DNA from 3 places in the Paenarthrobacter sp. CAP02 genome. Region 2 is predicted to be linked to each of the others. Evidence: riboswitches for the same ligand, from Rfam matches in the RefSeq annotation. Region 2 holds a riboswitch; each other region holds the start of a gene.
What was found. Region 2 has a riboswitch for glycine ahead of cycA (D-serine/D-alanine/glycine transporter). Riboswitches for the same ligand answer to the same signal wherever they lie in the genome.
Positions count from the first base shown of each region.

Region 1: it holds a riboswitch for glycine, as region 2 does, so the genes downstream of both, gcvP (aminomethyl-transferring glycine dehydrogenase) here and cycA (D-serine/D-alanine/glycine transporter) in region 2, are expected to answer to the same signal.
Region 3: it holds a riboswitch for glycine, as region 2 does, so the genes downstream of both, gcvP (aminomethyl-transferring glycine dehydrogenase) here and cycA (D-serine/D-alanine/glycine transporter) in region 2, are expected to answer to the same signal.

Region 1 is NZ_JBEEII010000002.1:578,935-589,220, reverse strand. Features, by position in the region: gene ABHM97_RS05550 (MFS transporter) at 1-1,285, opposite strand, end outside; gene ABHM97_RS05545 (TetR/AcrR family transcriptional regulator) at 1,358-1,897, shown strand; glycine riboswitch at 1,993-2,090, shown strand; glycine riboswitch at 2,092-2,216, shown strand; gene gcvP (aminomethyl-transferring glycine dehydrogenase) at 2,269-5,115, shown strand; gene gcvT (glycine cleavage system aminomethyltransferase GcvT) at 5,129-6,262, shown strand; gene gcvH (glycine cleavage system protein GcvH) at 6,297-6,683, shown strand; gene ABHM97_RS05525 (L-serine ammonia-lyase) at 6,871-8,271, shown strand; gene ABHM97_RS05520 (DNA/RNA non-specific endonuclease) at 8,310-9,131, shown strand; gene ABHM97_RS05515 (lipid II:glycine glycyltransferase FemX) at 9,216-10,286, shown strand, end outside.
Region 2 is NZ_JBEEII010000005.1:59,653-69,938, forward strand. Features, by position in the region: gene ABHM97_RS10210 (ExeM/NucH family extracellular endonuclease) at 1-1,316, shown strand, start outside; gene cycA (D-serine/D-alanine/glycine transporter) at 1,382-2,848, opposite strand; glycine riboswitch at 2,992-3,090, opposite strand; gene ABHM97_RS10220 (FAD/NAD(P)-binding protein) at 3,165-5,126, opposite strand; gene ABHM97_RS10225 (prolyl oligopeptidase family serine peptidase) at 5,187-7,418, shown strand; tRNA gene ABHM97_RS10230 (tRNA-Ser) at 7,484-7,571, shown strand; gene ABHM97_RS10235 (MFS transporter) at 7,610-9,043, opposite strand; gene ABHM97_RS10240 (RecQ family ATP-dependent DNA helicase) at 9,157-10,286, opposite strand, start outside.
Region 3 is NZ_JBEEII010000001.1:271,585-281,870, forward strand. Features, by position in the region: gene glyA (serine hydroxymethyltransferase) at 1-1,187, opposite strand, end outside; gene gcvH (glycine cleavage system protein GcvH) at 1,184-1,567, opposite strand; gene gcvT (glycine cleavage system aminomethyltransferase GcvT) at 1,775-2,911, opposite strand; gene gcvP (aminomethyl-transferring glycine dehydrogenase) at 2,924-5,770, opposite strand; glycine riboswitch at 5,919-6,017, opposite strand; gene ABHM97_RS01405 (PucR family transcriptional regulator) at 6,092-6,397, opposite strand; gene ABHM97_RS01410 (D-arabinono-1,4-lactone oxidase) at 6,401-6,520, shown strand; gene mscL (large conductance mechanosensitive channel protein MscL) at 6,646-7,110, shown strand; gene ABHM97_RS01420 (TetR/AcrR family transcriptional regulator) at 7,233-7,832, shown strand; gene ABHM97_RS01425 (alpha/beta fold hydrolase) at 7,829-9,649, shown strand; gene ABHM97_RS01430 (hypothetical protein) at 9,807-10,154, opposite strand; gene ABHM97_RS01435 (hypothetical protein) at 10,259-10,286, opposite strand, start outside.

The DNA.
Region 1 (10,286 bases), on a different contig from region 2:
TGGAACCAAGGACAGCCGTTCCCAACAGCGAACCCAACTCGTAACCGGTCTCCGAGATGGCTGATGCTGCCCCGGATTTGTCAGCCGGTACGGAGGCCAGGATGAGGTCGTTGGAGATGGTCTCCGCCGCACCCACCCCAACAGCAAGAACTGTGAGAGCCGACAGGAGGAACACGGGGCCGCTGCCGTGGTCGCCCACCACCGCCACGAAGTAGCCAACGGCACTGAGCGTCAACCCTCCGGCCACCACAAAACCGGGCCGGACCTTTTTGACCAGGGGCACCACCAGCAGTCCGGCGATGACTGTTGCCAGCAGGGCCGGGATCATTGCGATACCCGCCTCCATGGGGGACTGGCCTTCAACCAATTGCAGGTGCTGGGCGAAGAAGTAGATGAAGCCGGTCATGGAGAAGAGGGAAAGTACGTTGGCAACGATTGCCGTACTGAATACCTTGTTCTTGAACAGGCTGACATCCAGCATCGGGCTGTCGATCCTCTGCTGGCGTCGGACGAAGAGGACACCCATCACCAGGCCGAAAAGCATGAACGCCGCGGCTGATGCCCCAAAGCCGTGCACTGCGAATTCTTTGATGCCGTAGACAAACGGAGCCATGGTCAAGATGGACAAAGCGATGCTGGGGACATCCACCCGGCCCGGGTTCGCGTCTTTGGACTCAGGGATGAGCACCCTACCGAAGGCAAGCAGCGGCAGCAGCAGGAAGGCTGCCACCAGGAAGACGGCGCCCCACCAGAAGTGTTCCACCAGCCAACCGCCGAAGATCGGCCCGAGGGCAGCACCGCCTGAGAACCCGGCCGCCCACACGGCAATTGCGAGCCGGCGGCGGTTGGGGTCGGTAAAGATGTTGCGGATCAGGGAAAGCGTCGAGGGCATCAGCATGGCGCCGAAAACGCCAAGGGCGGCGCGTCCGGCAATCAGCCATTCCGCGGAAGGCGCGAACGCCGTAGCAGCCGAAACCGCAGCAAAGCCTGTGCTGCCGATCAGAAGCAGCCGCCGTCGTCCGATCCTGTCGCCGAGGTTGCCCATGGAGACCAGCAGCGCGGCCAGGACCAAGGGGTAGGCGTCGACGATCCAGAGCAGTTGCACACCACCGACATCGAGGGATCGGGCGATCTCGGGCAGGGCAAAGGTGAGCGCGGTGTTGTCGACGGCCACCAGCAGTACCGGGAACATCAGGAGTGCCAGGGCCGTCCAGTCGCGCCACGGTGCAGGGCCCATGACGGGACGAGCTGAACGGGGAGCTTGGGTGGAGGACGGCGAGAACATGTCCTTACTGTACCGTCCAGACGGTATAGTTTCAAATTAATCCTCAGCAAACCTTTAGGGAATGATGTACTCATGCCACGAAAACCAGTTGCCCGGGACGCCGTCCTGGATGCCTACGAAGCCCTCCTTATAGAGGTAGGGGAGCGGGCCGCCACGCTCGATGCAGTTGCCAAGCGTGCGGGCGTCTCGAAGGGCGGTTTGCTGTACCACTTTCCGAACAAGGAGTCGCTGATTAGTGCCCTCCTGGAACGCCTGGACCAACTGGCAGTACAGGACATTGAGCAGATGAGGGCCGCGCCGGACGGCGCCGCTGCCTACTTCATCCGGACGTCGTTGTGGGCCGGGACGCCGATGGACCGCGCTTTCGTCGCTGCTACGCGGCTGGCTGAGGTTGCCCACGAAGAAACGCGCCGCAGGTTTGCCGGAATCCAAAAGCAGTGGCTCGATGTGCTGGCCAAGGATGTGGGACCCGAGGTAGCGAAGGCCGTTAGCTACATGGGCGACGGACTGTATTTCAACGCAATGTTCGAGGGCGGACAGGAGGCCGGCGACGACGGCCGGGAAGCCGACATCAAGATCCTGCTCGGAGTGCTGGAGCGGCTGCGGAAATAGCGCATCATCCCATTTGCGGCGACGCGCCGCACGTAGGACAATTAACCCTTGTGGCCTGCCTTGATCCGGGGTCGCGCTACAACTGAACATGCCTATGATCTGCGGCGGGAGAGTCCTGCAAGCACGTGATGCAGGCGCCGTAGGAGCAAACCCTCCCCAGGAATCTCTCAGGCCCACGCACCGCCGCGGCAAGGCAACTCTGGAAAGCAGCAGGCGCTCTGACCACCGAAGGGTGAATAGAGTGCTGTGCTCACCGACGGTGCAAGCGATGTTGTTCCAACAACGCGGAAACTCTCAGGTCCAATACAGAGCGGGGAGGAACCCAACCGCTGTGGCGTACCCAAACGCCGCCCAAGTAATGGAGTTCCTTCGTGACGGTTAGTTCTGCCTCCACCACCTTCGTTGATCGGCATATTGGCGCCCGCCGCCAGGCCGACATAGAGACCATGCTCAAGTCCGTGGGCTACGACACCGTTGACGCGTTGGTCGACACCGCCGTCCCCAACGACATCCGCCAGGACGTCGCCCTCACCCTGCAGAACGCCCTGAGCGAAGTCGAAGTCCTTGCTGAGCTGCGCAAGCTTGCCTCGAAGAACAAGACCGCCGTGCAGATGATCGGCCAGGGCTACTACGACACCGTCACGCCGCCGGTGATCCGCCGCAACATCCTCGAATCCCCGGCCTGGTACACCGCCTACACCCCGTACCAGCCGGAAATCTCGCAAGGCCGCCTCGAGGCACTCCTGAACTTCCAGACCATGGTCCAGGACCTGGTGGGCCTGCCCATCGCCAACGCTTCCCTTCTGGATGAAGCAACGGCTGTGGCCGAAGCCGTGCTGATGATGCGCCGCGCCAACAAGAACAAGTCCGCCCAGGACGGCAAGACCGTCCTCGACGCCGACTGCCTGCCGCAGACCATTGCGATCGTAAAGGGCCGCGCGGAAGCGCTCGGCTTCGAAGTTGAGGTCGCTGACCTGAGCGCCGGTCTTCCGGAAGGTGCCATCAACGGCGTCGTCCTCCAGCAGCCCGGCGTTTCCGGCCGTGTGTTCGATCATTCCGCCGTCATTGCAGAAGCCAAAGAGCGCGGCGCGCTGGTCACGGTCGCCGCCGACCTCCTGTCCCTCACGCTCATCACCCCTCCGGGTGAGCAGGGTGCCGACATCGCCGTCGGCTCCGCCCAGCGCCTGGGCGTTCCGCTGTTCTTCGGCGGCCCGCACGCCGCGTACATGGCCGTCCAGAAGGGCTTGGAGCGCTCCATGCCCGGCCGTCTGGTAGGCGTTTCCAAGGACGACGCCGGTGTCCCCGCCTACCGCTTGGCGCTGCAGACCCGCGAGCAGCACATCCGCCGCGAGAAGGCTACGTCCAACATCTGTACCGCCCAGGCATTGCTGGCCATCGTGGCCTCGATGTACGCCGTCTACCACGGCCCGGAAGGCCTGAAGGCGATCGCGGAGACCGCCCACAACCACGCCCGGACCCTGGCCGCATCCCTGAAGGCTGCCGGCGTCGAGGTCCTCCACGGCTCGTTCTTCGATACCATCACGGTCCGCGTTCCGGGTAAGGCTGCCGAGCTGGTGGCCGCAGCTGAGGCCAAGGGCATCAACCTGCGCGGCGTCGACGCCGACACGGTTGGCATCTCGGTGGATGAAACAACGACGACGGCGATTGTCGCCGACGTCGCAAGCGTCTTCGGCGCTTCGGTCACTGAAGCCGTTGAAGGCTTCGCGCTGGAGTCCTCCGTTGAGCGCACCAGCGGCTTCATGCAGCACCCGGTGTTCAACACCCACCGCTCGGAAACCCAGCTCCTGCGTTACATCCGCAAGCTCTCTGACCGCGACCTCGCGCTGGACCGCACCATGATCCCGCTGGGTTCGTGCACCATGAAGCTCAACGCCACGGCTGAAATGGAAGCTATCTCCTGGCCGGAGTTCGCTTCCATCCACCCGTTCGCGCCGGACTCCCAGACAGAGGGTTGGCGTGAGCTCATCACCGACCTCGAGGCGCAGCTGACCGAGATCACCGGTTACGACCAGGTCTCCATCCAGCCGAACGCCGGTTCCCAGGGTGAACTCGCCGGGCTCCTCGCGATCCGCGGCTACCACCTCTCCAACGGTGACGAGCAGCGCAACGTCTGCCTCATCCCGGCTTCCGCCCACGGCACCAACGCTGCCTCTGCAGTCCTTGCGGGCATGAAGGTAGTGGTCGTTGCCACCGCGCCGGATGGCACCATCGACCATGTTGACCTCAAGGCCAAGATCGAGGCCAACCGCGACGCCCTCTCGGCAATCATGATCACCTACCCGTCCACGCACGGTGTCTACGATGCCGACGTCCGCGAAGTGTGCGACGCCATCCACGAAGCCGGCGGCCAGGTCTACATCGACGGTGCCAACCTCAACGCCCTTGTTGGCCTTGCCCAGCCGGGCAAGTTCGGTGGCGACGTCTCGCACCTGAACCTGCACAAGACCTTCTGCATCCCGCACGGCGGTGGCGGACCGGGCGTTGGTCCGGTTGCTGCCAAGGCACACCTGGCACCCTTCATGCCGGGCGATGCGGCTTCCTGGACCGAAGGCAACGACGTTCCGATTTCCGCATCCCGCTTTGGTTCCGCCGGTGTCCTGCCGATCTCCTGGGCATATGTGAAGCTCATGGGTGGCCAGGGCCTCACCGAAGCAACCAAGTCCGCACTGCTCGCTGCGAACTACATCGCGTCCCGCCTCAACGACCACTTCCCGGTGCTCTACACCGGCGAAGGCGGACTCGTGGCACACGAGTGCATCCTGGACCTGCGGGAACTGACGGCCAAGACCGGCGTCACCGCTGAAGATGTGGCCAAGCGCCTCATTGACTTCGGCTTCCACGCCCCCACGCTCGCCTTCCCGGTTGCAGGGACCTTGATGGTGGAGCCCACCGAGTCCGAAGACCTCGTGGAGATCGATCGCTTCATCGAAGCCATGATCACCATCCGCAAGGAAATCGACCAGGTCGCTGCCGGTGACTTCTCCGTGCAGGACTCCCCGCTTCGCCGCGCGCCCCACACGGCAGCCGCCGTCGTAAGTTCCGACTGGGACCGCGCCTACCCGCGTGAGCAGGCTGCCTTCCCGGTCCACCACCTCAAGCAGGACAAGTACTTCCCGCCCGTTGGCCGCATCGACGGCGCAGCCGGAGACCGCAACCTGGTCTGCTCCTGCCCGCCGATCGAAGACTTCGAGAACTAGGGGGTTCCGGAAAATGACTGAGAACTACACGGCCCTCTACGAAGAGCACAAGAAACTCGGCGCCTCCTTCACCGACTTCGGTGGCTGGCAAATGCCGCTCAAGTACTCCTCGGAGCTGGCTGAGCACCACGCCGTCCGCAAATCCGCAGGCCTGTTCGACCTCTCCCACATGGGGGAGGTGTGGGTCAGCGGCCCTCAGGCTGCCGAGTTTCTCGACTACGCCTTGGTAGGCAAAATCTCGGCCATGGCCGACGGCAAGGCCAAGTACTCGCTGATCTGCCAGGAAGACGGCGGCATCATCGATGACCTCATCACCTACCGTCGCGGTGAGGACAAGTTCCTTGTAGTCCCCAACGCGGGCAACGCGAAGGTAGTGGCTGACGCCCTTGCCGAACGGGCCGCCGGATTCGACGTCGTGGTTCAGGACGCCTCCGCCGAAACCTCACTCATCGCCGTCCAGGGTCCCCTTGCGGAATCGATCCTGCTGCGGCTCGTGCCTGCCGAGCAGCACTCCCTGGTCACGGAACTGAAGTATTACGCCGCCGTCGAGGTCACGTTCCTGGTGGCCGGCAGCGGCCAGGACCTGCTTCTGGCACGCACCGGCTACACGGGCGAGGACGGCTTCGAGATCTTCGTGCCCAACGAATCCGCGGCAGCCCTGTGGCAGGCCATTGCCGCAGTCGCGGATGACGGCGAGCTCATCCCCGCCGGCCTCGCATCCCGCGACTCCCTCCGGCTCGAAGCGGGCATGCCCCTCTACGGCAACGAACTTTCCCGTGAGGGCAACCCCTTCGCCGCAGGACTTGGGCCCGTGGTTGCGCTGTCCAAGGAAGGCGACTTCGTGGGCAAGGAAGCCCTGGCTGCCCTGAAGGCGGACGGGGCCGGGTCCACCACCGGCCGCAAGCTCGTTGGCCTCAAGGGCCTGGGGCGCCGTGCCGGACGCAGCCACTACCCGGTCCTGAAGGACGGAGCGGTTGTTGGCGAAGTGACCTCCGGCCAGCCCAGCCCGACGCTCGGCTACCCGGTAGCGTTGGCGTATGTCGACGTCGAGTTCGCCGAAGTTGGAACTGCGCTGGACGTCGACCTGCGCGGCAAGGCCGAGCCTTTCGAGGTCGTTGCCCTGCCGTTCTACAAGCGCCAAAAGTAGCCAGTTTTTCATTCACCACACGTTAGGAAACAGAATGCCCAAAGTAGCGCCCGAACTTCAGTACTCCGACGAACACGAGTGGGTTTCCCGCGGCGAAGGGAACTCGGTGTCTGTTGGTATCTCCGAGGTTGCCACCGACGCCCTGGGCGACATTGTCTACGTTGACCTCCCCGAGGTCGGTTCAACCGTGACCGCAGGCGAGACCTGTGGCGAAGTCGAGTCCACCAAGTCGGTCTCCGACCTGTACTCGCCCGTCACCGGCGAGGTCACCGAAATCAACGACGCAGTTGTTTCCGACCCCGCACTGATCAACAACGATCCCTACGGTGCAGGCTGGCTGTTCAAGGTGGCCGCCGAGTCCGACGGTCCGCTGCTTTCCGCCGAGGAATACGCCTCCAAGAATGGCGGAGACCTGTCCTAGGTATCCCGCCACGCGAGCTCCATGGGCGTAGCGTGGTAATTAGTAACTGAAAAATTGCGACGCCGGGTTGCCGCCTTTGGGGGCCATCCGGCGTCGTGCTTCGGTTGACTTCCGCCACAAGCGGTAGCGGCCATCCGGCAGGACCATCTGCCGGGACATCTCAAGTTTTTATGAAGGAATCACGGCTATGGCTGTTGGTGTTTTCGATTTGTTCTCCGTGGGCATTGGCCCGTCGAGTTCGCATACGGTGGGCCCGATGCGTGCCGGGGCGGTGTTTGCGCAGGAGTTGAAGGACGCTGGTGTCCTTGATTCGGTGGCGTCCTTGCGGGTGGACCTGTACGGTTCGTTGGCGGCGACGGGTCGTGGGCATGGGACGTTCACTGCGACCCTGTTGGGCTTGGAGGGCTACGAGCCGGAGTTGATCCTTCCCGATGAGGTGGAGGAGCGGTTGGCGTCGATTGCGGAGACGGGGAAGCTGAACCTGGCCGGCGAAGTGCTGCTGGATTATGCGGTGGAGGACATGGTTTTGCATCCGTTGACGGTGTTGCCGCGGCATACGAACGGGATGAAGTTCGCTGTCTCCGATGCCGAGGGGAATGTTCTCAAAGAGGCGACGTTCTTCTCGGTCGGTGGCGGGTTCATTGTCCGGGAGGGTGAGGAGTCCGCGGCGCAGGCGGAGTTGGAGGAGTCGAAGAAGGAGTTGCCGTTGCCGTTCCGGACGGCGGCGGAGTTGTTGGGCCGGTGCGCGTCCAAGGGTTTGGGGATCAGCGACATCATGTTCATCAATGAGCGGGCGTCCCGGTCCGAGGAGGAGATCCGGGAGGGTCTGCTGCATATTTGGGCTGTGATGGAGGCTTGTGTTGAAACCAGTTTGCAGCGTGAGGGTGTGTTGCCGGGTGGGTTGAAGGTCCGTCGTCGTGCGCCGGATTGGTTGGAGCGGCTCCTGAAGGAGGACAAGGACCGGAACGATCCGAAGTACTGGCAGGAGTGGGTGAACCTGATCGCGTTGGCGGTGAATGAGGAGAACGCCTCTGGTGGGCGGGTGGTGACGGCTCCGACCAATGGTGCTGCGGGGATCATTCCGGCGGTGTTGTATTACGCGTTGAATTACGCCCCGGGCATGGATAAAGCGACCCAGGCTGATAAGGACGATGTGGTGGTGAAGTTCCTGCTCGCTGCCGGTGCGGTGGGTGTGTTGTACAAGGAGCAGGCGTCCATTTCGGGTGCTGAGGTGGGTTGTCAGGGTGAGGTCGGGTCGGCGTCGTCGATGGCGGCTGCGGGGTTGGCTGAGGTGATGGGTGGTTCCCCGGGTCAGGTGGAGAATGCTGCGGAGATCGCGATGGAACATAACCTGGGGTTGACGTGTGATCCGATTGGCGGGTTGGTGCAGATTCCGTGTATCGAGCGGAATGCGATTGCTGCGGCGAAGGCGATCAACGCGGCGAAGATGGCGTTGTGGGGTGACGGGACGCACCGGGTCTCGTTGGACGAGGTGATCGTGACCATGCGTGAAACGGGTAAGGACATGTCCCACAAATACAAAGAAACAGCGATGGGCGGCCTCGCCGTCAACGTCGTCGAATGCTGAGTCTGTTTACTGTCGGTGCCTAGTGCCATGCTGTATCCATGAGCGGGGGATACGACAGGGATTTTTTGCGGGCACGCCTTGAGCTGCCCAGTCCGTCGGCGACGACGACACTTTTGGACTACATCCACTTCTCCGTGCGTTTCCGGGTTTCCCGGAAGCTCGCGGCGATCGTGGGGGTCAACATTAACGGCAAGGAACTGAACCCGCTGGCCCGGGAAGGTACCTGGCACTTCGATGACCGGATTCCCCGGGAGCAACAGGCCGGTCCGGACGTCTACAAGAACAACGCGTTTGACCGCGGGCATCTGGTGCGGCGTCTGGACCCGGTGTGGGGAGATCCTGCCACCGCCAAAAAGGCCAACCAGGACACCTTCGTGTTCACCAATGCTGCGCCGCAGGTTGATGACTTCAACCAAGGCAAGGAACTGTGGGTGGGGCTGGAGGACCATGTCCTGGAACACGCTGACGCCTACGATGCCAAGCTCAGCGTCTTCACGGGGCCGGTTCTACTCGACGACGACCCCCCGTACAGGGGCGTGCAGGTTCCACGGAAATTCTGGAAGATCGCTGCGTGGACCAGTGATGCCAAACTGGCGGCCGCGGGATTCGTCCTGGACCAGTCGCCGCTCCTGGGCAAAGTAGAGCTGAAACGGGCCATCGACCAGCGGCTCCTGGAAGGCGAACCGCCGCCATTGGGGCCGTTCCGGACGTTCCAGGTGCCTATCGGGGAGATTGCGGATCTGACAGGGCTCAGCCTGAGCCGGTTGGTCAGCGCGGACCGTCTGTCCAGCAGCCAGCGGGAGCTCGGAAAAGCGCCGAAGGCCATTAGGTTGGAAAGCACGGATCAGATCAGGCTTTAGGACGAACCAGAGGATTTTTCCCGGCCCGATAGACTTGGGGCTGCATGTCCGCATGCCTTTGAACACTGCACCAAAACCCTGAGATTGGACACGGCCACCTTGCGAGAATTTACTGCCCGCTTTGCCACCGCCGAGGAAACCGATAACTGGGACAAGCACGTCACGGCCAATCCGAACGGCGGCAACATGCTGCAGTCGGACGCCTACGCCGCAGTCAAGGACGGCAACGGCTGGCTGGTCCGCCGCGTAGTGGTGGAAACCGCCGAGTACGCCAGCTACAACTTGCTGCTGGAGAAGAAGTTCCCCGTTCTCGGCCGGCTCTGGTACCTGATCAAGGGACCGGATGCTGCCTCGGCGGATGACATCGAGCCCATGCTCAGGGCGGTAGCTGCGTTGGCACGGGAACAGAAGCTGAACGTCTTCAGCATCAAGATCGAGCCCGACGTCGTGGAGTCACCTGAGGTGGTCGCGAAGCTGAAGGCGTCTGGCCTGGTCAAGGCTCCGAATATCCAGTCCAACGATTCCACGGCGTTGTTGGACATCTCCGCCCCGGCGAACGAAGTCCTGCGGAGTATTTCGTCCCGGGCCCGCAATGCGGTCCGAAGGGCGGAGCGCGAAGGCTGCGAAGTTGTGGAAGCAGAGCCGGGCCAGGACAGCTACAAGAAGCTCTACGCCCTGATGCAGAACACCATGAACGCCAAGGGCGCCATGCCGCTGCGAAGCTACGAGTACTACGCCACCTTCTGGGAGCAGTTTTGCAGTCGGGGCCAGGGACACTTCTTCTTCGTCTACGAGGACGGTGCCCCGAGCGTTGGCGCTTTCGTCATCAACTACGGTTCCAAGGCAACCTACAAGGACGGCGGTTCCACGCAGAACCGTAAACAGTATGGCGACTCGCACTTGGTCCAATGGGCAGCCATCCAGCGCATGCAGGAGCTCGGCTGCGTGGAATACGACTTCTGCGGCACACCCCCCGCTGCCAGGATCAAGGACAAGAGCCACCCGCTCTACGGCCTGGGATCGTTCAAGACGAGCTTCACCAAGACCGTTACGGACTTTGTGGGCTGCTACGACCTCGTGCTGGGCCCTGTCCGGTACAAGCTGTGGCTCAAGGGCGCAGAGAAGGTGTTCAGAAGGCTCGAAACCATGCGCACC
Region 2 (10,286 bases):
CCTGGGACGCGCCCGTACTTGACGCCAACCGCCAACCCACCGGCAAGACCCGCCCGATCGTGCAGACCGGCAACTACGGCGAGAACGTGGGCAGCGTAACGCTCACCGTCGACACGGCAACCAAGTCCGTCACCGCCTACAAGGCAGCAGTCGTGGACAGGACCACCGAAACCGCTGAAAGCCTCGTCGCGGCCTACCCGCGGGCGGCCGCAGTGAAAACCATCGTGGATAAGGCCCTGGCCCAGGCTGCTGAAATCGGCAACCAGGCCGTGGGTGCCGTGACCGCCGATATCACCACAGCATTCACCCCGGACCCTGCCGGAGGCGCCCCCAAGCGGGACGACCGCGCCAGCGAATCCACGCTGGGCAACCTGGTAGCGGACTCCCTGGTGGACACGCTCAAGGCGCCCGAACTCGGCGCGGCGGAAATCGGCGTCGTCAACCCCGGCGGCCTGCGCAACGAGCTGTACTACGCGCCGGATGGCACCATCACCTACGCCGAGGCCAACGCGGTCCTGCCGTTCGTGAACAACCTGTGGACCACGTCCCTGACGGGTGCACAGTTCAAAACGCTCCTGGAGCAGCAGTGGCAGACCAACCCGGACGGTACCGTACCAAGCCGCCCGTACCAGCAGCTGGGGGTGTCCAAGAACGTCAACTACACCTACGATGCTGCCCGTCCTGCGGGTGACCGGATTACCGGCATCTGGGTCAATGGCGCTGTGATCGGCCCCGCAAAGCAGTACAGGATCGGTACCTTCAGCTTCCTGGCAACAGGCGGTGACAACTTCCGGGTCTTCAAGGAGGGCAGCAACACGAAGGACACGGGCCTGGTGGACCGTGACGCCTGGATCAAGTACCTCCAGACGCACAACCCGGTCTCGCCGGACTTCGCACGCCGCTCAGTTGCTGTGGCAAACTCCACCGCTGCCGAGGTCAAGGGCGGCGAGTCCGTGACGTTGACGGTTTCCAAGCTGAACCTGACCTCCATTGGCAGCCCGGCGAACACCTCATTGAAGGCTGTCTTCGTTGATGCCAAGGGCGCCTCCGTGGCTCTTGGAGATGTTCCGGTGACCGCCGGTGCGGCGTCCGTCAACGTGAAGGTTCCCGCCACGGCGGCCGCAGGTACCGGTACCTTGGTGCTCACCGCCGTCGAGTCCGGAACGGTAGTGAAGGCCCTGGTTAAGGTGGCCGCGAGCGGCCCCAACCCGCCGCAGTGCACCCCGCCCACCAAGCCGTCCAAGTGGTACGACATTGTTGGCTGGCTGCGGTACGGCATCGAATGGTTGCAGTACCAAAAGTGCCTGAGGGGCTAAGCACCTCATAGCATGACCCAAAGACAGGCCCCCCACGAGTTAATCGTTGGGGGCCTGTCGTGTGGTTACTTGTTTGCCGGCTCCGGATCCTGGACCTTGGCAGCATCGCTGCGCAGCTCAGCCTGGAAAGCCGCGTACCGCGCCAGGTGCGTTGGGCGGCGCCGGAGTACCGCCCACGCAATCCCAAGGATCACGAACCACAGCGGCGTTGCGAGCAGGGCTGCGAGCGTGTCCGGCTGGGTGGTCAGCGTCCACAGCACGAAGGCAAAGAATGCGAACACCACCCACACCATGGCCACTCCGCCGGGCATTTTGAACGCCGAAGACTCGTGAAGGTGTGGGCGGCGCTTCCGGAAAGCCAAGTAGCTGGCCAGGATGATCGACCAAACGAAGACGAAGCAGACAGCTGACACGGTGGTCACCATGTCGAACGCCTTGCCGACATCCTGGCCGGCGTACATGAGCACGACGCCGGACAGCAACAGGACGCAGGACAGGAACAGTGCGTTGCGGGGTACTTTGCGTCCGGAGAGCGCGCCAAAGACCTTGGGGGCATCGCCTTCCTGGGCCAGGCCGAACACCATGCGGGACGTGGAGTAGATCCCGGAGTTGGCTGAGGACATGGCTGACGTGAGGACCACCAGGTTGACGATGGTGGCTGCTGCACCCAGGCCGGCCAGCGAAAACATGGCAATGAAGGGGCTGTGACCGGCAGCGAACTGGGTCCATGGCGTGACGGACATGAGGATGATCAGCGCGCCCACGTAGAAGAGGAGCACGCGGATGGGAATCGAGTTGATGGCCTTGGGCAGGTTCTTTTCCGGGTCCTTGGCCTCGGCCGCAGTAGTGCCCACCAGTTCGATGCCTACGAAAGCGAAGACCGCGATCTGGAATCCGGCGACGAAGCCCATGAATTCGTTCGGGAAGAAACCTCCATGGCTCCAGAGGTTGGTGAAGCTGGCGGGTCCGGCGTCGGACTGGAAGCCGCTGAAAATCATGAACAGGCCAACAATGATCAAGGCCGCGATGGCGACGATCTTGATGAGGGCGAACCAGAACTCGGTTTCGCCGAATGCCTTCACCGTTGCCAGGTTCAGTAGCAGGAGGATGCCGATGGTAATGAGACCCGGCACCCAGAGCGGAAGGGAAGGCCACAGCTCCTGCGAGTAACCCGCGATCGCGATGACGTCCGCGATTCCCGTGATGACCCAGCAGAACCAGTACGTCCAACCGGTGAAGAAGCCGGCCCAAGGACCCAGGAGGTCAGCTGCGAAGTCGCTGAAGGATTTGTAGTTCAGGTTGCTGAGCAGCAATTCGCCCATGGCACGCATGACGAAGAACAGCATGAAGCCGATGATCATGTACACGAAGATGACGGACGGGCCGGCGGCTGAGATGGTTTTGCCGGAGCCCATGAAAAGGCCTGTTCCAATGGCTCCGCCGATGGCGATGAGCTGGATGTGGCGGTTGCTGAGTTGCCGCTCAAGATGCGGGGAATCGGTACCGGTTGAAGGTGGGCGCTGAATCGTCAAAGGAACTCCATCGTTCAGGCGGCACTGGGTGCCACAAGATTCGGTTCCTCCCCGCTCTGTAGATGGACCTGAGAGTTTCCGCAGGCGTGGGCCTGCTTGCACCTTCGGTGAGCCCGGCGTTCCGGACTGCTTTCCAGAGTTGCCTCGCCGCGGCGGTACATGGGCCTGAGAGATTCCTGGGGAGGGTTTGCTCCTACGGCGCCTGTGGTGATGTACCGGCAGGGCTCTCCCGCCGCGGATCAAAAGCGCGCACCACCAGTTCGGTGATGCAGCTCACACACTAACGAAGGCCGGGCGGCACTGCAAACCTGAGTCCTCAGCGGGCCAGAATGCTACGCGCAATCTCGTCGGCGTCCCGCAGGGTCCGCTGTCCGCTGGCATAGGCCTGCCCGGTTCGGGGCCGGGCCTCCGCCGCGATGGCCGTGCCCCACTGTGAGGCGGACAACTGCAGGCCCAGCACGTAAAGGTTCTCGGTGACCGCCCCGTTCGCCGCCAAGGGCCGGTACGGATGTGGCACGACGTCCAAACCCGTGGTCTGCATCGGGGTACCTTCGACGCTCATCATGATCTTGGTTCGGACCAACCCGTCAGCCATGAGCTGCTCCAGCAGCGGAGAGAGGTTGATGCCAACCCTGTTGGCAGGCGACATCGCCTCGATCAGGGTCCGGGCTTCCACCGGCGCGTCGCGCACCCACGGCGAAACCGCACGGAACAGTTTCGCACTCCGGTCCACACTGAACTTCGGGTCCGGGCCAACAAAACTTACGACGCCGGCCCGCGCCAGGGCGGCCAGCTGCTCCGAACGCAGCGCGGGCGCCCCACTGGCCAGCCCCTCTACGAAGGACTCAAACCAGCCGCGAAGCCCTGCCAACCAGGATTCGTCGGTGATGCCGCCATCGGCCACCACCGATTTCAGGATTGCCCGACCGGTGTGGAGTGCACCGATGGCCATCTTCACAGGGTCCGATTCGCCCAGAGCCGATCGGCGCGCATCATCATCGAGGTATGCCGTGATGGCCGCGTCCAGCTCCCGCCTGGACGCAAAAGTACGCCCTGCCAGCGGCGCGGCAAGCCCGCGAAGATTCAGCCGACGGGACGCGACGACGTGCTTTTCCACGAGATCGCCCACATCGTTCTCCCACTTCGCCGTGGTGTGCGCGTGCGGTTGGAGTGCGTCCTCGAGGTCCGCCAGGAACTGCGCGGGGTCCTTGATCGCAGTGGGTTGTGAGCGGGCCAGCGTTGAGTAATACGCCCACAGCGCATCACGGTGCAGCAGCGGCCAAAGATCGTGGTCGAAACCGGGCTGGATTCCGGCCGCATGAAACCGGTCCACGGCGTCTTCGGTCAGGTAGCGCATCGTGATGCTGCTGGGGTAGTAACCCGCCAGCCCCGCCTTGGCCCGGTAAGGGGTGCCCCGCCGGGAGGCAGCAATAATCCTGGGTTCCCGGCCAGATGCCCGATACTCCAACACGCCTGCCCCCGGAGAACCGGCCTCGACGAACTTCCCGCCGCGGCCCTCCGTCAGCTGTCCCATGACGTCGAAGAAGTTCAATCCCATTCCGCGGATCAGCACCGGCTCGTTATCCGGCACCGCCTCCCAGTCAACGTCGGCGGGTGGCGCCGGCGGAAAATAGAGCAGTCCTTGCTCCTCCGCCGCGCTCTTGAAAGACCTCTGCTCGGGATTCAGCCGGGACTCGACATGACCCAGCGCGAGGACCACGGAACCGACGGTGAGGATCGCACCGTTGGCGAGTTCGACGTCGAACGCGTCTTTGGTTCCGTCCTTCACCGGTCGCGCCGCGACGGCGGAGGTCTCATGGAACGTGACCTCGACGCCGTCGGGCAGCCGTTCGAGCAAGCCATCCAGGGTCTGGCGCAAGTACCGCCCATACAGGGCACGGCTGGGGAAGTCGTGTGATTCGAGCGTGGCAAGCTCCGCCTTTTCGGCGTCGTCCAGTCCCAAGCCATCATGACGCCGGGCCTCGCGCCATTTGTCGAACGAACCACCGGCCAGCGGAGGAGCGAGCTCAGGGTCCTCCGGGATGAGCGTCGGATAAAACGACTGGGTGTTCATCAGGTAGAGCCGGGACTGCCCCGGCTGCCACACGTGGCCCGAACCCGCGGGGAAAGGATCCACCACGTCGATGTGCAGGGTGGCCCCCGACGCGCGCACAGCATGACCCCCGGCAGCCCAATTCGCGAGCAACCGCTCAAGGACGCTGGTGCCCCGGGGGCCAGCCCCCAGCAGGGCAACACGGTTGGTTTCGGATTTAGCCACGCTCAAGCCTAACTTCTGCGTGACTTGCTTACTGTTGAAAAGTGTTGCTTGGATGGGGCAATGACCACCACAGAAGCTGATCAGACGCCACTTCCCGGGAATATGGCCGCGCCCGGCCGTCCCCGCCACGCCGCTGAGGTTGCGCCTGAACCCACGGATGAAAACATCTGGCTCGAAGACATCCATGGCGAAGAGCAGCTTGCATGGGTCCGGGAACAGAACGCGCGAACCGAAGAATTGCTTGAGGACGCTGAATACTCCGCCGTCGAAGCCGGAATCCTTGAGGTCCTGGACTCAACGGACCGCATTGCCATGGTCTCCAAGCGCGGCGGGTTCTACTACAACTTCTGGAAAGACCAGGAACACCCCAAGGGACTCTGGCGCCGCACCACATGGGAAAGCTACCTCACCGACGATCCTGAATGGGACGTCCTCCTGGACGTTGATGCGCTGGCTGCAGCGGAGGGCGTCGAATGGGTCTTCCATGGGGCCGGTTTTCTCCGCCCTGCGGACGGAAACGAGTACCGGCTGGCCATGGTGTCGCTGTCCCCCGACGGCGGTGACGCGGACCGCCACCGCGAGTTCGACGTCGAATCGCGCACCTTCGTTGAGGGTGGCTTCGACCTCCCCACTGCCAAGGGCAACGTCAGCTGGCTCGATGCCGACACCCTGCTGGTCTCCAGCACCGCGGACGGGCTCCCGGCCACGACCTCCTCGTACGCCCGGACCGGCGTCAAACTCCGCCGCGGGGAGGCCTTGGCCGATGCTGAACGGCTTTTCGAAATCCCGGAAGACCACATGCTGGCCATGGTGGCCCACGATTCCACGCCCGGCTTTGAGCGGACTTTTGCAGTTGACTACATCGACTTCTACAACCGCAGCACGTGGGTGCTGCGGGACGGATCCTGGGTGGCCATCGATGTACCAACCGACGTCAACATCAGCGCCCACCGCGACTGGCTGCTTTTCCGCCCCCAGAAGGACTGGGACGTTGATGGCACTGTTTACCCGGCAGGGTCCTTGCTCGGGGCTGCCTTCCAGGACTACCTGGCGGGTACACGTTCCTTGACGGTGCTGTTTTCGCCGGACGAGCACACATCCCTGCAATCCTGGAGCTGGACGCAGGACTACCTCCTGCTGAACCTCCTCCGCGATGTCTCCTCGGAGATCCGGGTGTTGAATCCGTCAGTCCTCGACTCCCATGGAGCGTGGGCTTCAACGCCGCTGGACGCCTGCCCTCCGCTGCACGACGTGAACGCCTACGCCGTGGACGACGAAGACCCAGGCTCCGCCGGCAACGACTTCTGGCTCGTGGCCACCGGTTTCACCACGCCCACCACCCTGACCCGTGGAACGCTCTCCCCTGCCTCGTCCCAAGGCGAGGACGGCGGCGTGGTGAGCGAGCACTCGGTAGTGAAGCGGTCGCCGTCGTTCTTCAACGAAGCGGACTATGAAGTCCAGCAACACTTCGCCGTCTCGGCGGACGGAACCAAGGTCCCCTACTTCCAGGTCGCCTCCAAGGACCTGGTCCTGGACGGCCAGAACCCCACCCAGCTCTCCGGCTACGGCGGGTTCGAGATTTCCCGTACACCCGCATACAGCGGCACGATTGGGCGCGCCTGGCTGGAACGGCGGACATTTGGAGCCCCCTCCGACGACGGCACGGAATCCCACTCCCGTGGCGGCGTCTACGTAGTGGCCAACATCCGTGGTGGCGGCGAATACGGACCCTCCTGGCACCGCGCCGCGCTCCAGGAGAACCGGCACCGCGCCTATGAGGACTTCGCCGCGGTCGCGAAAGACCTCATCTCCCGCGGCGTCACCAGTCGACGCCGGTTGGGCTGCGTAGGCGGTTCCAACGGCGGGCTGCTGGTGGGAAACATGCTCACCCAGTATCCGGAATTGTTCGGCGCTGTCTCCTGCGGGGTGCCGCTCCTGGACATGCGCCGCTACACCAAGCTGTCCGCCGGCTACTCCTGGATTGCCGAGTATGGCGACCCCGACGTGCCTGGACAGTGGGAGTTCATCCGCACGTTCTCGCCGTACCACCTCCTGCACGACGGCGTGGAATATCCCGAAACCTTCATCTGGACTGCCACGTCCGACGATCGGGTGGGACCCGTCCAAGCCCGCAAGATGGCCGCCCGCATGCAGGCCATGGGTATCCCGAACGTCTGGTTCCACGAGGCCTTGGAGGGCGGCCACGCGGGAGCATCGGACAACCGGCAGGCTGCCGCGCTGCAGGCACGGAGCAACCATTTCCTGTGGCGTTCGCTGGCCGGGAGCAACTGACCAACAACTGGTTTTGCGCTGGAGTGCAGGTTCTGCGTATCCTTGGTGGGCTAGCAATAGCAAAGGGAGACGTGCCAGAGCGGCCGAATGGGCTTCACTGCTAATGAAGTGTGGGGCACAACTCCACCGGGGGTTCAAATCCCCCCGTCTCCGCGAACAGGTCCCGGTTTTCGAACCGGGACCTTTTGCGTTTAACCGCGCTTCGCTCCGCCGCTCACTTCGGCTCCCGCGTGCCGGTGCAAGGCCAGGCTGTCCACCGTGCTGATCAGCATCAGGACGGCCATCGCAATGAACGCCCCCTTATATGCCGCTACCTGGTCACCGCCCAGGAGATGCGTCGCTTCGAACAGCCGCAGGAACAAAGCTCCCACCGCGATCCCGGCCGCGGCAGCCAACTGAACCAGCGTCGCGGAGATCGCGTTGGCCGAGGGCAGCTGTTCCGGGACGATGTCCGCGTACTGCACCGAGGCGTACGCGGAGAAGCCGATGGAACGGAAAGCTCCGCTGAAAAGCAGCAAAGCGAGAATCACGGGCTCAGGAGTTTGGGCATCCAGGAACGCGCACAGGGCAAACGTCACGGCGGAGGCGAACGACGCGAAAACGAGCACCGGCTTGAAACCGAAGCGCCGGATCAGAGGCGTCGTGGCCGGCTTGATCCCAATATTGCCGACGAATACTGCGGCGACCATGACACCGGCTTTGAGGGGATCCCAGCCAAAGCCGTCCTGGAACATCAGCGGCAACAGGAAAGGCACCGAACTGATGGTCAGCCGGTAAATGAAACCGCCCGTGGAGGTCGCCCTGAACGTCCTGGTCCGGAACACTCCGAGGTTGAACAGGGGAACGTCGGCTTTCCGCATCCACCAGACAGCGCCCGCGAGCGAGAGCACCCCTGCAGCGACCACCACAACGGCAATCGCGTTGGACGCGTGGCCGCCCAACGTTTCCAAACCCACCACCAAGGCACCCACGCCCAGGGTGGTCAGCAGGAGCCCAAACCAGTCAAGGCGGCGCTTGGAGTCGAACTGGGTCCGGGGCACCAGCCTGAGCGCGGCAATGAACGCCGCCAAGCCAAGGGGCACATTGATGATGAAGATCCAGTGCCAGGACAGGAAGGTAGTGAGCGCGCCACCGACCATCGGAGCCAGGACCGGGGCGAGCAGTCCGGGCCACACCAAATAGGCGGTGGCCCGGAGGAGCTCGGATTTGGGAGTCCCGCGCAACACCACCAGGGTGCCAACGGGCACCATCATGGCCCCGCCCATGCCCTGGGCCACCCTGCTGAGGGTAAGCATGGACAGGTCTGTGCTCACGGCGCAGAGCAGGGAGGCGACGGTGAACACCGAGATGGCGAGGCAGAAGATCCGGCGGGCACCGAACCGTTCAGCCAGCCAACTGCTGAGCGGAATTCCCATTGCAACCGTCACCAGGTATGCGGTCATGGTGATGTTGATATCTGCCGGCGCTACGCGGAAATCCGCGGCAATGCTGGGAATCGCGGTGGTGAGGATGGTGCCGTCGAGGAACTCCATGAAGAACGTTGCAGCCACCAACAGGGCCAGGCGCGGCCGCCAGCTGGTTCCGTTGGGGGTGTCGACTTCTGTGTTGCTGGGGTTTGTGCTCATGGCTCCGGTCCAGGATCTGGCTGTGGGCCCGTGACAGGCCGCTGGCGTGTTGGCTCGATCCTATAGAGGCACAGTGGGAGCGATCACAACATGACGTTCTTTACCCCGCCTTCCTATCCCGCTTGCGCCAAGGCCAGGGGTAGAACGGCTCCCACACCGGCTTGGCGCAACGCCAAGGCCGAAACCGTCATGGTCCAGCGGCTGTCGATAAGGTCGTCCACCAGCAGCACTGGCTGGCCTCCGGTACCAGCCAGGGCCTGGGCAAGGTCCGGGCCCACAACAAGCCGGTCCCAGACGCCGGCAAGCCGGTAGGCGCTGTTGCCCCCTCGGGCTCCGGTGGGCCCACCGTGCTGGGGCTGCAGCTGGCCCAGGTAGGGCATCCGCCCGATGCCGGCTATTCCCTGTGCCAGGGACTCCACCAGCTGCGGCTTACTCCTGGACGGGATGCTGACCACGGCTGCGGGTCGACCCACTCCGCTCCAAGGAGTTCCGCCTTCAGCTCCTGACCACTCACGAAGCACCTGGACACAGGCTTGCAGCATGGCCGGATCCACGGCGCGGTCCGGGGAACCAGCAGCGAACAATTCTCGCAGCGCCCCACCCCAGCCCAGGTCCGTCAGCCTGGCCAGGACCCGGCCTTCTGAGACGCATTGGTCAGGTTTGATCTTGCCCTTGACGGCCACCCCCAGCCGATCCATGCCGCTGGGCCATTGGAGTCGCGGCTCCACGGCGATACCGGCGCGTCGTAGGGTCTGGCCAGCGGCATCGGCTGCCGAGGCTGCCACGTCCACGGGGAACCATCGGCCGGCACAGTTGTCGCAGCGACCACACGCTGCTGCGGTCTCGTCGTCGAGGACGGACGTGATGTACTCCATGCGGCATCCAGCCGTGTCCTGGTAGATCACCATGGAGTCCTGCTCGTCCACCCGCGCCTCTGCGATGCGTGCGTACCGCTCGGCGTCGTAATGCCAGGGGCTCCCGGTTGCTCTCCAGCCGCCGCCTACGCGTTCTACCGCCCCGTCCACGGCCAGGACCTTCAACAGGAGCTCCAAGGGCGTGCGGCGGAGGTCCACGCGGGCCTCCAGAGCGACGGTGGACAAAGCCGAACCCGCGTCCCCGAGGGCACGCAGCACGGCGTCGGCCTTTTCAGCGGACGGCATGGAAGCCGTTGCGAAATACTGCCAGATCTCGCGGTCCTCTGAGCCTGGAAGCAGCAGCACGTCTGCATTGGCCGCTCCACGGC
Region 3 (10,286 bases), on a different contig from region 2:
AACGCTGCTTCCCCGAATCCGCGCGTTGCCAGCGCAGGGGTGCCGATCCGCAGTCCGGAGGTGACCATGGGCGGGCGCGGGTCGAAGGGAACTGCGTTGCGGTTGACGGTGATGTCGATCGCGGCGAGGCGGTCTTCGGCCTGCTGGCCATCGAGCTCGCAGTTGCGCAGGTCCACCAACACCAGGTGCACATCGGTTCCGCTGGACACCACGGAGATGCCCTTGGCGGCAACGTCGTCCTGGACCAGGCGCTCGGCGAGGATCCGGGAACCAGCCAGAACGCGTTCCTGGCGCTCACGGAATTCCTCCGAGGCAGCGATCTTGAACGCAACAGCCTTGCCCGCGATGACGTGCTCCAGCGGCCCGCCCTGCTGGCCCGGGAACACGGCAGAGTTGATCTTCTTGGCGATGTCGGCGTCGTTGGACAGGATGATTCCGCCGCGCGGACCGGCGAGGGTCTTGTGCGTGGTGGAGGTGGTGACGTGGGCGTGCGGAACGGGCGAGGGGTGCAGCCCCGCGGCTACCAGGCCAGCGAAGTGGGCCATGTCCACCATCAGGTACGCCCCGACGGAATCAGCGATCCGGCGGAATTCAGCGAAGTCCAGCTGCCGCGCATATGCGGACCAGCCAGCTACGATCAGTGCCGGCTTGTGCTCCTGGGCCAGGCGTTCCACCTCGGCCATGTCCACCGTGTGGGTGTCCTCGCGGACGCCGTAGGGGACCACGTTGTAGAGCTTGCCGGAGAAGTTGATGCGCATGCCGTGCGTCAGGTGGCCACCGTGAGCGAGGTTCAGGCCCATGATCGTGTCGCCCGGCTTGATGAGCGCGTGCATCACCGAAGCGTTGGCCTGCGCGCCGGAGTGGGGCTGAACGTTCGCGTACTCGGCGCCGAACAGGGACTTGATGCGGTCGATCGCGAGCTGCTCGATCACGTCGACGTGCTCGCAGCCACCGTAGTAGCGCTTGCCCGGGTAGCCCTCGGCGTATTTGTTGGTCAGCACCGAGCCTTGCGCCTGCATCACGGCCACAGCCGTGTGGTTCTCGGAGGCGATCATTTCCAGGCCGTCGCGCTGGCGACCCAGTTCGTCGTCGATCTTTGCCGCGACCTCAGGGTCCAGCTCGGACAGCTGGGCATCCAACGACGCCGATACAACCTGCTGGTATTCAGTGACAGTTACAAGGTTCACAGTTCTCCACCGTTCGTTGCAGCGTATTCCTCGGCCGACATAAGCGGCCCTTCCTCGGTGGCGGCCACCTTGAACAGCCAACCTGCACCGTAGGGATCGTTGTTGATCAGTGCGGGGTCGGAAACAACGGCGTCGTTGATTTCGGTGACCTCGCCGGTGACGGGCGAGTACAGATCGGACACCGACTTGGTGGACTCCACCTCGCCGCAGGTCTCCCCCGCGGTCACGGTGGAACCGACCTCGGGCAGGTCAACGTAGACAATGTCGCCCAGGGCGTCCGCAGCAACGGCGGAGATCCCAATGCCTACCGGCCCGCCACCATCGGCGGCAACCCACTCGTGCTCAGCCGAGTATTTCAATTCAGCAACTACCTTGCTCATAAGATTCCTTCTCTCACTAACTGAAACTTTCAAGATCACTCGCGGCAGGTTGACACATCAACCAGCGCTTAGGGGTTCAAACAGTGCCACCATCCACAACGGTTCGGGTCCGGCGACCGGCAGCATGCGTCCAAGGGAGCGTCGCGTCCGCCCAGCGGGCGCCCGTGCGACCGAGCATGCAGAGGTCGGCGGTCCCGAAGATCCGGGCTACTTGGTGCGCTTGTAGAACGGCAGCTGCACGACTTCAAACGGCTCGGCCTTACCGCGCAGGTCGACGTCCACCACAGTGCCAACGACGGAATGTTCGACGTCGACATACGCCAACGCGACCGGGTAACCGAGCGTCGGGCTGGGCTGCCCGGAGGTCACCTCACCGATCAGGGAACCGTCCTTGAGCACCGAGTAGTGCCCACGGGCGGCACGACGGCCGGCTCCCTTGAGCCCCACGAGCTTCTGGCCGAGAGTGGCTCCGACACCCGCAGCCTTGATCGCGGCGAGCGCTTCCTTGCCCACGAAATCACCCTCCTTGGCCAGGGAAACCACGGGTCCCAGTCCGGCGGCGTAGGGATTCATGTGACGGGAGAGCTCGTTCCCGTAGAGGGGCATTCCGGCTTCGAGGCGCAGGGAGTCGCGGGCGGCGAGCCCTGCCGGGATGAGTCCCTGGCCTTCACCGGCTTCAAGAAGGGCTTCCCACAGTACGGAAGCGTCGACGTTCGGGACATAGATCTCGAAGCCGTCTTCGCCGGTGTACCCGGTGCGTGCCAGCAGCAGGTCCTGCCCGTTGATGCTCACGTCAACGGCTGCGTAGTACTTCAGCTCGGTGACCAGCGCGTGCTGTTCGGCGGGGACCAGCTCCAGCAGAATGCCCTCGGAGTTGGGTCCCTGCACGGCGATCAGTGAGGTTTCGGCAGACGCATCCTCCACGGAAACGTCAAATCCGGCTGCACGTTCGCGAAGTGCCTGCGCGACGATCTTGGCGTTGCCCGCATTGGGAACCACCAGGTACCGGTCCACGCCTTCTTCGGGCGAGGGGCGCCGGTACGTGATGAGGTCGTCGATGATGCCGCCGTCGGTGTCGCAGATGAGCGAATACTTGGCCTTTCCCACTGCGATCGCGGACAGCTTGCCCACCAGCGCGTAGTCCAGGAACGCTGCAGCCTCCGGCCCGGTGACCCAGACTTCGCCCATGTGAGAGAGGTCGAACAGGCCAGCGGCGTTGCGGACTGCGTGGTGCTCGGCGAGCTCGGACTCGTATTTCAGCGGCATCTGCCAGCCACCGAAGTCCGTGAAGGAGGCACCCGCCTTTTTGTGTTGCTCGTACAGAGCCGTGTAGTTCTCAGTCATGATCGGGATCCTTTAGTTCTCGAATGATTCGATCGGAGGGCAGGAGCACACCAGATTGCGGTCGCCGGCTGCGCCGTCGATGCGGCCCACTGGCGGGAAGTACTTGTCCTGCTTGAGGTGGTGGACGGGGAAGGCGGCCTGCTCGCGCGGATACTGGCGGTCCCAGTCGGAATTTACGACGGCGGCAGCGGTGTGCGGCGCGTTGCGCAGCGGCGACTCCTCGACAGTGAAATCACCGCTGGCCACCTGCTCGATCTCGGCACGGATGGTGATCATGGCTTCGATGAAACGATCGATTTCGGCAAGGTCTTCGGATTCGGTGGGCTCCACCATCAGCGTCCCAGCAACCGGGAAGGCGAGGGTGGGGGCGTGGAAGCCGAAGTCGATGAGGCGCTTGGCCACATCTTCAGCCGTGACTCCGGTGCGGGCCGTCAGCTCGCGCAGGTCCAGGATGCACTCGTGCGCCACCAGCCCGCCCTCTCCGGTGTAGAGGACCGGGAAGTGCTCATCCAGCCGGGAAGCAACGTAGTTCGCGGCCAGCAGCGCCGACTTGGTGGCTTCAGTGAGGCCCTGCCCACCCATGAGCTTCACGTAAGCCCAGGAGATCGGCAGCACACCAGCGGATCCGTAGCGCGAAGCGGAAATCGCCACGCCATGACCCGGTTCGTGGGCTGCCTTGTTGGCATCGCCCGGCATGAACGGAGCCAAGTGGGCTTTTGCTGCAACGGGTCCAACACCGGGACCGCCGCCGCCGTGCGGGATGCAGAACGTCTTGTGCAGGTTCAGGTGGGACACGTCGCCACCGAACTTGCCCGGCTGCGCCAAACCAACCAGCGCGTTCAAGTTCGCGCCATCGACGTACACCTGGCCGCCAGCATGGTGGACGGCGTCGCACACCTCAACGACGTCGGCGTCGTACACACCGTGCGTGGACGGGTAGGTGATCATGATGCAGGACAGCACGTCCTTGTTGGCTTCGATCTTGGCGGTCAGGTCCGCGTGGTCGATGGTCCCGTCAGCAGCCGTCGCCACCACAACCACTTTCATGCCGGCCAGCACTGCGGAGGCAGCGTTGGTGCCGTGCGCGGAAGCGGGAATCAGGCAGACAGTGCGCTGCTCGTCACCCCGGGAGAGGTGGTAGCCGCGGATTGCCAGGAGCCCGGCGAGCTCTCCCTGGGAACCGGCGTTCGGCTGGATGGAGACCTGGTCGTAGCCGGTGATCTCGGTCAGGTCCGCTTCCAGGTCCTCGATCAGTTCGCGCCAGCCGGCCGTCTGGTGGTCCGGCGCGAAGGGGTGGATGGAGGCGAACTCCGGCCAGGAGATGGCTTCCATCTCAGCGGTCGCGTTCAGCTTCATGGTGCACGAACCCAGCGGGATCATGGTGCGGTCCAGCGCGAGGTCCCGGTCGGACAGCTTGCGGATATAGCGCAACAGCTGCGTCTCGGAACGGTGCGTGTTGAACACCGGGTGCTGCAGGAAGTCGCTTGTCCGGACCACGTCAGAAGGCAGCTCGAATCCGGCCGCGTCCTTCACCGGACCGGCACCAAAGGCGACGGCAACGGCGGAGAGGACCTCCGGCGTCGTGGTTTCATCAATGGAGACGCCCACGGTGTCGGCGTCGATGAACCGCAGGTTGATGCCGCGGGCTTCGGCGGCGGCGATGACTTTGTCAGCCTTGCCGGGGACGCGGACGGTGAGTGTGTCGAAGAACGCCTCGGTCACGAGCTCGCGGCCGGCCGCCTGCAGAGCCGTCGCCAGCGTGCGTGCGTGACCGTGAACGGTTTCGGCGATCGACTTCAGGCCTTCCGGGCCGTGGTAGACGGCGTACATCGAGGCCACGATGGCCAGCAATGCCTGGGCTGTACAGATGTTGGACGTGGCCTTTTCGCGCCGGATGTGCTGCTCGCGGGTCTGGAGGGCCAAGCGGTAGGCCGGAACGCCCGCGTTGTCTTTGGAGACGCCGACGATGCGGCCTGGAAGCGTGCGCTCCATGCCTTCGCGGACGGCCATGTACGCGGCGTGCGGGCCGCCGAAGAACAGCGGGACGCCGAAGCGCTGCGCAGTTCCGACGGCGACATCGGCACCTTGTTCGCCCGGGGGCGTGATGAGGGTGAGCGCCAGCAGATCTGCCGCGACAGTGACCAAGGCGCCACGTTCCTTGGCTTCGGCGATCACCGGGGCGTGGTTGAAAACGCGGCCCGAAACGCCCGGCTGCTGCAGGACGATACCGTTGATGTCGCCGTCGGGCAGGCCAGCCGAGAGGTCCGCGATCTCGACCTCAAAACCCAGCGCCTCGGCGCGGCCCTTCACGATTGCGATGGTCTGCGGGAGGAGGTCGGCGTCCAGGACTGTCTTGCCGTCCTTCACAGCCTTGTTCGCCCTGCGCATGAGCAGCACTGCCTCGGCAACGGCGGTAGCTTCGTCCAGCAGCGAGGCGTTGGCCACGGGAAGTCCCGTGAGGTCTTGGACCATGGTCTGGAAGTTGAGCAGCGCTTCGAGGCGGCCCTGGGAAATTTCCGGCTGGTACGGGGTGTAGGCCGTGTACCAAGCCGGGGATTCGAGGATGTTGCGGCGGATGACGGGCGGGGTCACGGTGTCGTAGTAGCCCTGGCCGATCATCTGCACGGCAGTTTTGTTCTTGGAAGCCAGCTTGCGCAGCTCAGTGAGGACCTGCACCTCGGTGAGGGCGTCCTGCAACTTCAGCGCAGTGTCCTGGCGGATGGAATCTGGGACAGCAACGTCCACCAGGCCATCGACAGAGTCATAGCCGATGGCCTTGAGCATGGTGTCAACATCGACCTGGCGGCGGGCGCCGATATGCCGGTCCGCGAACGCGGTGGGGGTTGATTGTACAGTCAAGAGGAACTCCATGATTCAGGCGCCCGTTGAGCGCCACGATGATGTGGGTTCCTCCCCGCTCTGTATTGGACCTGAGAGATTCCGCAGGAATGGTTGCCTGCTTGCACCGTCGGTGAGCCCGGTTTCCCGGACTGCTTTCCAGAGTTGCCTAACCGCGGCGGTACATGGGCCTGAGAGATTCCTGGGGAGGATTTGCTCCTACGGCGCCTGACTGGATGTACCGGCAGGACTCTCCCGCCGCAGATCAAAAGCGTTGCATCACGTGAGTGACACGCTTCACACCATAGCGGGTTATTTTGAAAAAGCGCAAGCAAGCTGTGACTACTGATGCATGGCCTCATGGATTTGGAGCGCGAACCACAACTGCGCAACCGTGGACGTTTCGCCCATGTCCAGCCCCGTCAACTCACCGATTTTCCGGATCCGGTAGATGATGGTCTGCCGGTGCGCGAACAACGTCGCAGCCGTCTTTTGCCAGGAACGCTGGGAGTCCAAATATGTCCGCAGGGTCAGGATCAGATCGCCGTCCTGGCTCTGCTCATAATCAAAAACCGGGCCCAGCAAGCGGCGCACCAACGCCGCGTGCTCCAGGAATTCGAGCCCCGGGCACACTGGGGGAAGATCCACTTCATGACCCGCAGCCGGCTGGAGCGCCTCTACCCGGAGCTCGACACTTTCCTCCAGGTCCGCCGCGAATTCGATCCCCGCGGAATGTTCCTGAACGACCACACCCGGTCGCTGTTTGGCTGAGGTCGTGACGGGGCAGGGGAGCGCGCGTGATGCACTCCCCTACCCCGTTACACCGGGTTGAAACATGGGGATGGTAGTTTGTTCACTGCTGAGGCAGACATCCGCACCCGAGCTGAGGACACTCCATGTTTAAGGGTTTCAAAGACTTCATCCTTCGCGGCAACGTGATCGAACTGGCCATCGCCGTGGTGATCGGCAGTGCTTTCACCGCACTCGTCGGGGCCTTCACCACCCACATCATCAACCCGGTCATCGCCGCGGCCGGTGGCATGAACGCCGAAGGCCTGGGCTTCAAGATCTGGGAAAACAACCCCGCCACGTTCGTCGATTTCGGGGCCGTCCTGACCGCCCTGGTCACGTTCGTCATCACGGCTGCCGTGGTCTACTTCATCTTCGTGGCGCCCATGAACAAGATCAACTCCCTGGTCAAGGACCGCCTCTCCACCGAGGAACCCGAGGAAGAGCCGCTCCCCGCAGATACGGCACTCCTCGCCGAAATCCGCGACCTCCTCAAGGACGCAGCCGCTGCCCGCAACGCAGGTACCGCTTCCGCGCTCGACCCCGGGCTCGGCTCCGACCCCGTCCGTTAGGGCCAGCACAGCCTTTAAAAGTAGCTCCACCCAAAACCCGGCTCCCTCACACGAGGGGGCCGGGTTTTTGCGTGGGGCTTCGCGGATTTACAAAAATATATAGACCGGTCTATTATTTCCCTATGGCTATCAAAGGAAACCTGACGAAGGCACGGCTTACAGAGTCCATGCTGCAGCTCATCCAGACCAGCGGCTACAGCGGCACCGGCCTGAACGCTGTGATCGAACACGCCGCCGCACCCAAGGGGTCTGTCTACTTCCACTTCCCCGGCGGGAAGGAGGACCTGGGAGTCGCAGCGGTCGACCTCGCCGCGACGCAATTCCAAGCCCTGATCGCGGAGGCGGCATCTTCCGCGGGCGGCCCGGCTGAAGCTGCCCGCGCCGCCATTGAGGCTTTGGCGACGATCGTCAGCGGGAGCAACTTCCAACTGGGCTGCCCTGTCTCCGTCGTCACCTTGGAGATGGGCGCTGAGAGCGAGCGGCTGCGGCAGGCATGTGCCACTGCCTTCGAGTCGTGGATCGTACCGACGTCCGCGCTGCTCGAAGCAAGCGGCATTGACGCAAAGGAGGCGCGGTCCTTGGCGACGGTCATTGTGTCGACGATCGAAGGTGCGGTGATCGTCTCCCGCGCCATGCAGGACACCCAACCCCTGGCTTCGGCCGCTGATGTCGTAGCAGAGCTCATCAACCACCGCCTCGGGACCACTGGGAGGACCCGATGACAACACTTGAAGACCCCCGCCACGCCCTGGTCTTCGGGGCCTCCGGATTGGTTGGCAGGCATCTCGTCCTGGCCCTGGCCCTGGCTGGCGCGAACGTCACGGCGGCTGTACGGACCGCCGAGTCCGGCGCCCGTGTCGAGCGATGGGTGCGGGAGCACGGCCTGACACGGAGCATCAACACGACGATCGTCGATTTCGAGTCCCCCGGGATCGTCACTGGAGGCCCCTCGGCATTCCCGGACGTCACCGAGATCCACAACTGCGCCGGGACCTACCGGTTCGGAATGACCGCCCACGAGGCACGCAGCGCGAACGTCGGCATCGTCGAGAAGCTGATGGACTTCGCCGCGGATCTCCCCAAAGTGCAGCGCGTCGTCCATGTGTCGGGCTACCGCGTCGGCGGACAGGACCCAACCACCATTCCATGGTCAGAGGATTACCGCGCTGCGGCCTACAAGGAACTTGGAGCCTACGAAGCCTCAAAGGTGGAATCCGACGCGATCTTCCAGGCCCTGGCCATGGAACGCGGAATCCCCTGGACAGTCGTCAACCCGTCCAGCCTGATCGGCGACAGCGTGACCGGGGAATCCGACCAACTCATCGGGCTGCCCACCACCATCGAACAGATCTGGGAAGGCAGCGTTGCGGCGTTGCCAGGAGGCGAAACGACGTTCCTCCCGGTCGTTACGGTCGACTATCTTGCGGCTTTCATGACGGCTGCCGCGGTCGACCCGGCTGCTGCGGGCAACGCCTATTGGATTCTCGACGACGCCACCCCGCCACTGGCGGACCTGCTCACGCATGTCGGCCGGCATCTTGGCGCGAAGGTCCCACGGCTAAGGCTGCCGGTTGGGGTCATCAGGCGGCTCCCCGAGCGGATCACCAAGGCAGATCCCGAGACGCTTACCTTCATGTCCTCCGACCGCTATCCAACGCAGTCGGCAATCGATTTCGCCGACAAACACGGAATCCGGATGCCGGACGTGCTGCTGTCCGTGGAACGGTGGGCCGATTACCTGGCCGCGCATCGGTTTGGGGCCATCATGGCCAAGGACCGTAGGTTCGTGGACGTCGGCGGCATACGGACATTCGAACTGGGCGTCGCCGGGTCCACCAGGCTGATCCTTCCCGGCCTGCCGGTCAACGCAGACACGTGGGCCGGAGTGGCAGCTGACATCGGGGCACGCGTCGTGGACCTTCCCGGACTCGGACTCAGCGGAGGAGCGGGCGTTCAGGACTGGCAAGGGTGGCTGCCCGCCCTGCTGGAAGGGGAACCCGTGGACCTTATCGGCCATTCGATCGGTGCCGCTGCAGCAGTGGTCGCAGCAGACCTGGCGCCTGAGAAGGTCCGGTCCCTCACGTTGATCGCGCCGTTCTTCCTCCAGAGGGCGACACCCGCGTTGTCCAGACTTCGGCCGCTGGTCAGCTTCTTCCTGCGACGCGTCGGACCGGCAAGGTTGTCACAGCAACTCACCGGCACGGATGCGAGCTCGGATGCCCTCCGATCCAGCATGGCCGACCTCAAGCGAAGCAGTGCCACGAGGGTGGCCCAGCATCTCGCCCTGACGGGATCCAAGCAGTGGCGCAGCGAACTCCAGGACGCCCTGGGGCGGTTCAGCGGCCAGGTCCGGATCATCACGGGAAGCGAGGACCCGCTCGCCGCCGATGCGTCCGGGCAGCTCAAGTCCCTTCCCAACGTCGAGCTGATTGTGGTGCCGGGCGCCGGGCACCACCCGCAGTTGACCCACGGCGACGCTCTCGCCAGCCACCTCAAGAATCACTCACGCGAGCAGGGCACCCGCAGCTACAGCCGCTAACGACGGTCACCAACCTCTACGGCGCAAACATCACGGCGGAGGTGGAGGCCCGCACCGGAGTACCCGTTCTCGATTCCGTGGCGGTCACCCTCTGGCACGCCCTGAGGCTGGCCGGCGCGCCGCTGCTTGACCCCGCATGGGGCAGGTTGCTTGCCGGCTAGTCCTTGTCGATCCGGTCCAGCAACTTTCCCAGGGCATCGCGGATGTCATCGTAATCGTTCTGGCCGGCGCGGCTTTCGGCGGCGATGACACCGCAGCGGTGGATCTTTGTGAAGTCTCCGATGGGGAACTTGTAGTGGCCCTTTTGGTCATCCGGGTGTTCGTCGTCGACACCGAGGAACCACTTGGAGTACTCGGCATGGCCATGCTTGTCCAGGAACGCATTCTCGTCCTTGGTTGAGGGGGCATGCTCACTCCAGTCGTCCCGGGTGTCCTTGGCCACCTTGCCATCACGGATCAGGGCCTTGGCGTGCTCGAAGGCCTTCTTGTTGAGTTTCACGGTCATGTCGCAACCTCTCAGTTAAGGCTTTGGGCTGGTACGCCCAGCTTAGGGCGAGGACGGACGGCCCGGAATACCCGACGGCGAGCGCACGGGGCGAGCCTCTGGGGTCAGTTCATGAGCTGGACCCAGAGGCCC